2 regions of the Paenibacillus polymyxa M1 genome follow, and region 1 is predicted to be linked to the other one. Evidence: riboswitches for the same ligand, from Rfam matches in the RefSeq annotation. Region 1 holds a riboswitch; the other holds the start of a gene.
The links. A riboswitch is a leader RNA that binds a small molecule or an ion and turns the genes downstream of it on or off. The one in region 1 is predicted to bind cyclic di-GMP.
Positions count from the first base shown of each region.

Region 2: it holds a riboswitch for cyclic di-GMP, as region 1 does, so the genes downstream of both, PPM_RS05860 (glycosyl hydrolase) here and PPM_RS02230 (transglutaminase-like domain-containing protein) in region 1, are expected to answer to the same signal.

Region 1 is NC_017542.1:504,021-509,693, forward strand. It holds gene PPM_RS02225 (LPXTG cell wall anchor domain-containing protein) at 1-817, opposite strand, end outside; gene PPM_RS02230 (transglutaminase-like domain-containing protein) at 1,177-1,986, opposite strand; cyclic di-GMP riboswitch class I at 1,999-2,080, opposite strand; cyclic di-GMP riboswitch class I at 2,121-2,199, opposite strand; gene PPM_RS02235 (helix-turn-helix transcriptional regulator) at 2,307-3,182, opposite strand; gene PPM_RS02240 (DUF445 domain-containing protein) at 3,766-5,022, shown strand; gene PPM_RS02245 (ATP-binding protein) at 5,169-5,673, shown strand, end outside.
Region 2 is NC_017542.1:1,354,675-1,360,347, reverse strand. It holds gene PPM_RS05865 (hypothetical protein) at 1-1,515, opposite strand, end outside; gene PPM_RS05860 (glycosyl hydrolase) at 1,564-3,165, opposite strand; cyclic di-GMP riboswitch class I at 3,179-3,260, opposite strand; gene PPM_RS05855 (sugar phosphate nucleotidyltransferase) at 3,416-4,792, opposite strand; gene PPM_RS05850 (UDP-glucose dehydrogenase family protein) at 5,458-5,673, opposite strand, start outside.

The sequences.
Region 1 (5,673 bases):
TGACTAGTTCTAGTCCTTGGGGAGTTGGGTCGGTTACTACAGCGTGTTTGATAGGATCCAAGTGTTTATTTACGTCAACTGTCCAATGAATTTGGTCTTTTCCATCAAACTTTCCTTGTTTCTCCATTGTAGGACCAGCTGCAGGCTTAATATTTACGATAGCCGTTTGCTCGCCGCCTTTGATCGGGATCGCAATAATAACTTGTGTACTGCCTTTTTCTATTTGTGTGCTAAATTCAGTTTTGATCTCTAGCTTACCGCTGACATTAGAGTGGCTTTCTACGTAATCATTAAATGTCATAACCACTTTACCTTGACGGTCTACGGTAAAATGACCTACTTCTCCATCTGTATTCGTCAAAGGAGACATAATATCTGTGTAAATTTGGAATTGCTCAGGTAATTGAAAGGTAAAGGTGTCTCCAGCTTTATACGTATGGTTCGGCAGTTCCCATTCATAGCCTAAATGGATGGCGGAACCAATATCAATACGGCTATCGGGATTATACACTGCATCAATAACACTTCCAGTAGAATCTGTAAGGGTTAGCTTGGTTAAAATACTTTCTTGAGTTGCCCTAACTTCAGAAGTTGAGCCAGCAGTTGGTTCAGGGGCTGGAGCCGGGACAGCAGGTGGGATGTTAATTGGCTCTGAGGGCATTGGATAAACATCGTTAGTCACACTCTGAACCGGATCGGCTCCTGGGGTCACTGGCAGAGTAGAGTCGGGATTTTGTGCATAAGCTTGTGTTGTGCTGAACAAACACTGCAAAAAGAGCAATAGCGCAACCGTTGCTGCATTCCATTTTTTTCTCATACGGTAAACAAATCTCCTATTCTTAAAATACTCTTATTTAACGGCTAATGGTTATTCCTTCGAGGTCGAGAGAACTGTATTTATATATTCATCATTCATTCATATGATGCTATGTTAGCCGCATTAATTACTTGTTCAGAATTTATGAAAATTCATGTTCGGGGATGAACCTCCTCCTTTTGACTCGAAATTAGATAATGGTTGGAAATCTCATTGTCTTCCTGGACTAGAATACATGCCACATCTCAACAATTTCTCAACAAGGATAGAAAAAGAGCCTTGATCATGTGATCAAGGCTCTTCAAGAAATGTAGTTCTATTTTTTCATTTTTTAAAAATATGAATTAAAAACATTGATATTAATATTGCTTTGTTTTAATGTATTTGGAGGGATCTTTGACCATTTGGAATTTCTGTTTACCCATATAAAGTGCTGCATCTACTGTAGTGTCTACGACCACCCACTGATTATCGATGTAGACCTCATTCCAGGCATGATAAGTGTCCACGTAGGAAGATTTGCCCATAACCAGCTTGGTTGGTACATCTACACTTCGTAACATAGCAGCCATCAGTGAAGCATAACCATAACAAATATCTTTTTGAGAGCTTAACGTATGATCAATTTGTGGCAGATAGTCAGTCGTTAAGGCAAAGGCCTGATTGGAGTCATACTTGATATGACTAATTACGTAGTCATAGATTTTTTGCAGCTTCTCGCGATCCGTTGTTGCACCTTGGGTTAACTCACGGGCTTTTTGAATCGCTTGATTAGTACTACTCCAGTTAATATTTTGAACGGAATTAAGATACACCGCTTTGCTATCGTTTAGCTTTAACTCGATCGTATCTTGTCCTATCACTTTATATTGATTACCACTAAGCTGTTCTAAAATACTGATGTTATAGTTCCCATTACCCATTTGGAGAGGAAATACTTCTTCGGATTTCCCGGGTGTTAGATTATAAGAGTATTTTTGTGCATCTTTGGTAACCAAAATCTTGGTTTTAACGTTAGGTTTAACAGGGTAGCGCACACTGACCGTCCCATGATTTACATTGTTTTGGTCCAACCATGCAACACTATCAGCAGCGTAAATTGTCGAATTTAAGAGAATTGCGGACAGCATGAAAAATAGGAGAAGTGTGGAAAGTATCATTTTCCCCATAAAAAACTTCCTTTCGGTGGCCAGGCTGCCATCATCAATAGAAGGCCCTATAGCTTTGCGTCCCTGCCTTTCGACAGGTTTGCCATTTCGTATAAAGTTTTCGGGAAAAATAAGCACGACAAAAAGCCACTTCAACCGGTAGCTGGCTGCCATCATACAGAAGGCCCTGTAGCTTTGCGTCCTTGCCTTTCGACAAGTTTGCCATTTATCCTGAATAGCTTGTACTATTATTCTATCAGTTAGGTACTCTATTAGGCAAGTTTAAATCTCAGATTTTCGCTATTTATCGACAAAGCAAGCTTGCAGATTATACATAAGACCTATTTTATACGGTTTCCCCATTTTTTGCGATAGGAATGAGGCGTTTCTCCAATGTGTTCTTTGAACAGATTGATAAAATGACTTGTGTTGGGAATGCCCACATATTGTGCGATGTCCACAATAGCTACATCACTAGTTTTAAGCCAGCTTTGAGCAGCCGTGATACGAACATTAATAAGATACTCAATAGGGGAAAAGCCAATCTGTTTTTTAAAGTTTTTAGCTAGGTTGAACTTGTTTAGACCAAACATTTCTGCTAGCGAATCCAGCGTGATCCGTTCGCAATAGGATTGATCCAGATATTGCTTTACCTTGCGCACCTCTGCCGTTCCATCTGAATTCGCGTTGGGATTGGTGTAGGGGTGCTGTAAAATAATCGTTAACAAGTCAACGATTATCCTGGATGAGAGCAGCTCAGAGGATAAGCTTCGTTCTGGCTGTACATGTAATAAGGTGCGCAGCTTGTCCAATACTGCACTTGAATCCTGTAGTGAAATTACAGGCTTATTGTGTTTATCGAATTGTTCGTAGAAATGGTCAATAAGATTGCCATATAGATTCACACTAATAAACTCCCATGTCTTCTGACAGGAAGTTTTGTACTGTACATATTCTTCGCAATTAATAAAAAGCATATCATGAGGTTTCAATATATAATCCTTGCCCCGGTATTGTAATTCCCCTCTTCCGGACAGAGTAAAAAGGAGCAAAAAAGAGGTGAGCTTTTGCCGTTCCATTACATAAGCATCTGTTTTGAAATAGCCTATTTCCTGTATATAAAAGAGGGATTTTTTAGCAAAAGCAGAGGGTGTACATATAATTGCAACTGGATCTTCGCTCCAGACATACTGGGCATTTTTTTGGTTTGTTGTCATATCCAATTCCTTTACAAAAGAACAATTTTAGTAAGACAATTGTAGTTTGTTTCATGAATATCCTTTTAGAACCGGAGTTCCCATTTACAAAGGTTATTTTATCACATTAAAGTATATTCATGTATCGATTTGAGGCTATACATCATATAACAAAATTAACCAGAAAGTACCTATTTGAAAAGGATAGGGTCTTTCTGGAATTCATTCCTTAAATTGATGTAATAAAGAATGAGGTTGGAAATAATTAATTTCCTCAATGAATATATCGTAATCTTGCAATTCCACTTTTTGAGGCGTATATCCTTTAGGTTTCAGGAAAAATGGGACTATATTTCGACAAAATGATTCAAAGGGCTCATTTTGTTAGAAAATAGTTGTAACTTAATTGTTGTGATTTTGTTCACGAAAATGTATGAATAAGTGTGGTTATGCGAACTCAATTTAAGCTAATATGCAAATTTTAAATATCATGCAATTTGTTGACAATAGAGTATGGTTACCTTTGGTATCTGCACAGGCAATGATATGATGGTACTACAGATGTAATGAAACAAATTTTACAGTTAGTTTGGAGGAGTACATGATGGGAAAAACAAAAAACACAAAAACCGCAGCAGCTTGGTCACTTGTTATGATGGGAGCGGGCTTTGCTGCTACGTTACCTTTTCAACAATTTGGCTGGGCCCGTCTTTTGGCCGGATCTTTTGAAGCCGGACTTGTAGGAGGGTTGGCAGACTGGTTTGCCGTAACCGCGTTATTCCGTCATCCGCTGGGCATTCCGATTCCACACACAGCGCTTCTCCCTAAAAATCGGGGAAAGCTGACCGATGCCTTGGTTAACACGGTCGAGAATAATTTGCTTCATAAAGAAAGTATTGCATCTAAAATTGCCGAGATTAGACTGGCAGAGCTGGTGCTGAAAAGTGTGGAAAAAGGAATACGTACGCCCGAAGCGGTTACTTTTATAGATGTTCTTGCCAAGCAACTTGTCCGTTCGATTCCGCTGGCAGAGCTGGCCCCGGCCATCGCAACCGGGGTTAAGCGACAGGCGACAGAATTCGATATAGGACCATTGCTAGAGGTGCTCGCCCGGCAAGCTGGCGAGCGAAAGTATGACCAACGGGCGTTGGATTATGCGCTGGAGCAGACGGAGTCCTGGCTACTGCGGTCAGACACCGGGGTTACGCTAGGCACCTTGGGGATGCAGGCTGTTAGCGGCTTGCAGGTGAGCGGGCTTATGCAGTTTGCCCTGAACGCTTTCCTTGGCTATTTGAATGAGGAGCGTATGGGCGAGATGATTCGTCACTTTTTGCTGGACCGCGTAGCGGAGCTTCGAGATGAAGGACATCCGCGTCGTCAGGCCGTCCTGGATGGGTTCAACACACAGCTGATTCATCTGGCAGCCAAAGATACGGTCAGTGAGGGGCTGAATCACTGGAAAAACACCTTTATTGATTCTTGGGAAGGTGATGCAGCTATATCCGATAAGCTCGAAGAGCTTCGTCGTAATCTGCTGGATTACATGGAAGATGCCAGTTATGTAACGGCGTACATTGTACCTTTGCTAGATCAAATGCTGTCTGATTTATGGAGAAATACGGAGCTGCTGGACAAGATCAATTCGTGGATCGTAGCAGGTGTTACTGGAGTAGTGGAAGCAAACCATAGCCAGATTGGTAATCTGGTTCGAGAAAATGTAAATCGAATGGATGATGCCTCACTGATCGCTTTAATGGAGGACAAGCTGGGGCAGGATTTACAATGGATTCGGATTAACGGTGCGCTTACAGGTTTTCTGATTGGAATTGTGCTTACTGGGGTTCGTATGTTGCTTGAGTAGCACGGACAATCTAAGCTAAGGAACAATAAATGAAATTTGTGTAGATAAGGTTGTGAAACTATGAGGATTGGTCACCATCCAATGCTGCTGGTTCAGATGAGAGCCCGGCAACGGTACGTTGATATATGGTGCCGGATCACCAGTAGATGAATAAGCGGAACTTTTTTTTAATTACGCTGTCATTTCTGATCGTGATTATCGGCTTGCGTTTGTTGTGGTTTGATTATTACCACAATCAGGATTATCCCCGGGCCAAGGCGGGAATTCTGGATCTGAGGGGCTTGAATCTGCAGGAGATTAAGACCCTGCCATTAAATGGGGAGTGGGAGTTCTATCCTGGAACTTTATCTTCTCCTGCCGAACTGAAATCCTTACTTATGCAGAAGCAGCGCCAGACCATTCAGGTACCAGGATTATGGAGTGAGTCAGTATCTCCTGTGGATCATAAGGCATATGGCGTTGGAACCTATCGGCTGCTTATTTTGAGTGACAGGTCGGAGGACACTCTATACGGACTTCGGATTGGAAAGATCAGTACGGCATCCAACATATTTGTGAACGGTCGTTTAATTAGTCATAGTGGTCAGGTCTCTAGCAAGGTCGAACAGCATATAGGAACAACCGTTCCATTCTCTGCCATGTTTGATGCGA
Region 2 (5,673 bases), 850 kb from region 1:
ATCGGCAAACCCGATTTGCGATCGCATAATCCGATCGAATGCAGCTGCTTGTGGCTGACTAGCCCCGTAATCAGGATTGTCTCGATGCGTATCGTTAGTACCAAACTCCGTGTTTAGCATCTTTTTCGCCAGTCCGTTGCTCGAACCACCGAAGGTTTTCAAATTCTGAACGAAGCTGCCCCCGCCCTCTTCATTATACGATTCACCGTAGGCATGTCCGTTGGTCAGGTCGGTGACTTCTTCCAGCTGTTTACGCTGCGCCGGGTCCCGTTCCCATCCATCCGGATCACCGCATTTTTGCGTACCTCCGGTTTGATTTTTGCACGCCTTGGTAGAGTATGTCGGCCAGTAGGCCCAACCCGGCGCTACGGTTTTGAGATGCGGTGCCAATTGCTTGCCTTCCGTATTCAACCACTTAGCCACAGCCAGGTCTACCGCCTTGGAACGGTTAAACAATCCAGGTTCGTTATCTACTTCATAATATTGAAGGTATGAACCGTATTTTTTTACATAATCACGCAACTTTTGCTTGGCCGTCTCTGGCAGAGCACCGTCTTTTTGCAGCTTGATATCACCTGTGTATAGATACAAAGCAGACGATTGCATATTATACTGCTTTAACGTTTGATAGTAATCATCCACATCTGTGCATGCCTTGCCTACATTACTGGCACAAGTTACCCTCATGACGTTGCCACTATAAGCAATTCCCAGCCATTTGAGAACGTAAGGTAGATGCTTAACTGCACCCTGATCATAATAAAATTCTTTATTATTCACATTCGTACCGGTCAGTATATATTTCCCATGTACTGGTTCGGCCGCAGGGGAAGCTAACGTCTCCAAGCTCAAGTCATCCCAAGTCCACCACACATTTTTATCTTCTGCAGAGGAGCAGTATAGGCAGCGCGCTGTCTTTAGCTTGAGTACGTTAACACCGCTTTGCAATTGTTCTTTGGGGATATACAGCTCGTAGTTATTTTTGAAGTTATAGGTACTCCCAGTACCGGATACCCCGGCAATCTGAATAATTCCAGACAGCTGGTGATTTGAAAAGACAGCCATCTGCGGCACCGCTTTGCCCGCATCCAAAATCCGAACACGGAATATCATACCATTGGGAGGAACCTGATTCAGTTTATACTGAAGTGACAGTTCTGGATTCGTGGATGCATTCAAACCTGGAGGAATATCTCCACTGCTGAGCAATACCGGAACTGTTGTACTCTCTGCTTCCGACAACGCCGAGAATGTTCCTTTAGCAGAGGATTCAGTAGAAGCTGCTGCTCCAGAAATTTCGATATTATCCCTACCGACCACTCCTTTAAATTCAGCTGAAGAGTCATCCCTCTGGCCCAGCTTCCATACTGGACTGGCCGCCGCTACCTTATCCGTCTGCAATTCTGCACTTTTTGAAGGCGTGTATATAAACCAAGCGATCATGGTTAGAGCTGCGACACCTAGTAATCCGGATAATACGACCGTATACCTATGGGTCAACCATTTTTTCATCATATGATACACCCTCTCTCCTCAAAATTTATGACCGGGAAAGAGTATCTATCAAGGAAGAAACAAAGCGTTTCCGGGAACCACCGCTTTCGCTTCATGCTGACTTTCCCACATCAGACGAGCCATCGCATCGCCTTTTTCATCATAGTATTCCACTTTTAGATCTACCATTTTACCTGCTTCCAAAGCAATACTGCCTTTACGCTCTGTCCAGCTTTGTTTGAACCAACTGTCAATCACCAGCTTGCCGTCTACCCATACGCGAATACCATCATCGGATATCGTTGTAAATGTATAGGTCTCGCTGTATTGTGGTTTGATTTTACCTGTCCAGCGAACCGAGAACTGGTCGGCATTTACCTTGGGATCAGCAGCAACGGCGCGCCAGTTATAATCCAGCTTGCTGTCTGTACGGATCAAAACAGGACTGCCGTTCACATTCATATTGTTAAAATATTCGCCCCGCAGCCCGTTCACATATACTACATCAGGAACAGAAGGAGGAGTCGGAGCTGGAGGTACGATTACTACTGGCGGAACCGGGATAGGCTCACTTTGTCCCTCATCCGGTAAAGTCGGCACATCTGCCCCAGGTTGTTGGATTGCTGCCAGCCCATTTTTCACATCATCCCGTGTCAAACTCCTCGAATCGTTCATATAATCCTGTATTTGATTGGTTGTGTTATTCTCAGTCAGCATCTTGCCCCAAGTCATGGAATACACCCATTTGGGCTGTGCCTGCAACACCTCAGAGCTAGGCATCTCACCATGCTCGCCAATGGCAATCGGCTTATTCCGTGCCAACCCGAGCAGTCCTTCATAATGACTTTGCTTAAAATCATTGTTGTAGATGTCTACTGCCAAAATATCCACTTTGTCATCCCCCGGATATTTCGGGGTATACGGGACAGTGTAGGAATTGGGAGCATTGGGACTCCACACCCACAGCAGATTGTTCAACTGATGCGTGTTTACAAAACGGTCGTACATGATATTCCATAGCTGATTGAAATTGTTTTTGTTTCCCCACCAGAACCAGTCACCATTCATTTCATGATAAGGTCTCCACAATACTGGAACACCTGCATCACGAAGCTGCTTTAACGATACAGCGACCTTATCCAGATCGGCAATGAAGAGGTTATACTGCGTAGTGCCTGGTGTCACGTATTTATTGAACTCCGCCTGACTTACTTTCGCCTGCACATTGGCCCAAGTCAGCGGTCTACCCGGCAACGCTTCATGAAAAGTCATCGTCACAATGCCACCAGCTCTGCTCCAACGAATAGCGCTATCGACAACATTTTTACGTTGTGCTGCTTCTGTAGTGTCGGATTGACCAGAGATGGCTCCCATCTCATAGCCGTGCAGACCCACATACGCCTGGCTGATTTTTTGGACCTTGTTGCTTAATTCATCTGGACTTTCCAAATAATCATGCTGACCAGTGACTGTTTTCTTTCCAGAGATGCTGAGTAAATAATTGTATAGTTCACGGGCCTGAGTAGAAGCGTCCGAATTAACAGGTTGTAATGAAGCGGCATTCACCACAGACAGAGAATCACCAAAGCCGACGGGAAACAAAGAAAAAAGTATAACAACGGGGAGTACATGACGTATCAGTCGATACAGAGGAATAAAATTGAATCTCACTTTAGCTCTTCCTTTCGGTAGCCAGGCTGCCATCCTTACGGGAAGGCCCTTTAGCTTTGCGTACCAGTCTTTCGACAGGGCTGCGTTTATCGTTGGAAGGAGTTTGGATTCCTTCTTACCCTAAGTATCGACTTTTTTTTACCAAAATTTAATAGGTCATGTTCATGAATTTACAGGTTTTCGCCCAATTTCGACAGTTTGGGACATTATTTTTCATCAAATCTTCTTTTTTACGTTTTTACGCAAATAATTACGAGATAAATTGATGACGAGAAATTTCATTCCAATCCATACAAAAGCGTACAATATCCTCTTCAACCAACTCAGAGCCAGTCTGAACTTCAATCAAATCCACATCGGTTACAGCCAAAATGCTATGCTTCGTCCCTTCAGGGATGCGAACTACGTCACCGGCCTTTACTTTATGCAGCTTCTCATTCAAAATAATTTCCGCTTCGCCGCTAATAATGGTCCAGATTTCACTTCGTTTGAAGTGAAGCTGGTAGCTGATATTTTTACCTTTGTGTACGCGGATTCGTTTGGTCAGTACCTCATTACCCTCGTCATACTTTACATAGTCTACAACCCGATACTGTCCCCAACGACGTTCTTCATACATTGGACGCTGATCATGAGCCTTGAGCACTTCCTTGATGCGTGGACTTTCTGCCTTATTGGTCACAAGAATGCCATCTGGGCTAGCGGCTACAATCAGATCATTCGTTCCAATGATCGCCACAGGAATGTCCAACTCATTAATAAGACTCGTATTGACGCAATCTTCCGTTACTACCCCTCTACCCACTTGCTGATGAGACATCTCTTCTGTGAGTGTATTCCAGGTTCCTAGATCCTTCCAAAAACCATCGTACGGAAGCACCACGATGTCTTTTTCCTTCTCGACTACTTCGTAGTCAAAGCTGATTTTTTCCAGAGACGCATATTGTTTTTGCATTTCTTCATAATTCAGCGGCAGGCCCTTGGATGCCAAAATATCCAGCAAATAGCTTAATTTGAATGCAAAAACCCCGCAGTTCCATAGAGCATTGCGTTCCATTAGACGCTCCGCCTGCTCCCGGTCGGGTTTCTCTTGAAAATGGCTCACTTCGCGGTAGCCTGTGCTACCTTGAGTGGCATCGTTTTTCGGAATAATATAACCGTATTTCTCTGAAGGATAGGAAGGGACAACCCCGATTAGTGCAAGCTTTCCTTCACTCTCCTGAAGTGTATGTTCGAGTTGGGCTACGGAAGCAAAGAAAGCATCCTCTACATAAGGATCTACAGGCAATATAGCTATAATTTCATCAGGCGAAACACCCGCAATGGAATATAGATAAGTCGCTGTCAGCGCAATCGCAGGAAAGGTATCTCTGCGTTCCGGCTCAACAATGATGCGCGTATTCGATCCGATTTGACTCTGGATCATTTCGACCTGCGCTCTCCCTGTCGCAATAAACGAGGATTCGGATAATCCGTTGTCTCCCAATTGTCTCCATACCCGCTGTACCATGGATTCCGAAATCCCTTCCGGGCTCTCCAGTACCTTCAAAAATTGTTTGGAACGGGAATCGTTGGATAACGGCCATAATCTTTTACCGGAACCACCAGACAAAAGTACGAGCTTCATAAATCTCCACTTCCTCTCTATATTGGTTGGTGATCGAATGGGGCAAGGTTGAGTGACCCGCTACGGGCTCGATTTGATCTTTCGATCGCTGTTGGATCGGGATTCATTCGATTGTATAAAATCGTATCAAGGTTTGAATCCCGGTCCAAAGGCGAACGCTATCGCTTCTCCAGATTCAAATCCATTCCTGCGCTACTCAAAAAATGCATCATATCGATCATACCTTGTGGTGCAAAAGGCACGACCGGACATTATTAAGTCCGGTCAGCCTGTAAAAATTTCACGCTTTCGGCGCTTGCCCGCTGTGCTTGCAAGCTTCTAGTAATCGAGGTTTCGTAACGCCTTGCCAAGATTGCTGCGACAACCGCAATGGCGTCTTAATCGGAAGGAGCGGCTCAACTATGCCGCTCCTTCCGATACGCCCTTCTACTCCCATCCCATAAGGTGGGAGATTAAACATCGTGACTTGGTGCGGCAAAAGCAGCGGAGCGGACAGAATTGTTCTGAAGAAGCGTCAGCGTTTGCCTTTATCCCCGGATTTTAACCTTTGAATGTTTTATACAATCTAGAAAATCCGGGAATAACAGCAATCGGAAGAACAATCTGCACGCGCAGCGCCTTCAGCGCCTCCCACATCACCACAGTCACTTTTTAATCTGTCACTTTTAAACTTCCACTTTATCTCTGTTCCACCCACTCATCCGCGGACGACCCACGGAGTAGTATTCCAGCCCGGAGCCTTGGATCTGTTCCTCGGTGAATACGTTGCGACCGTCAATCAGAACTGGCTTGTGTAGAATGGAGCCCAATTGCACGAGATCAACTTCTTTGAACTCTTCCCAATCCGTCAGCAGGCACACAGCATCGCTTCTTTCGGCGGC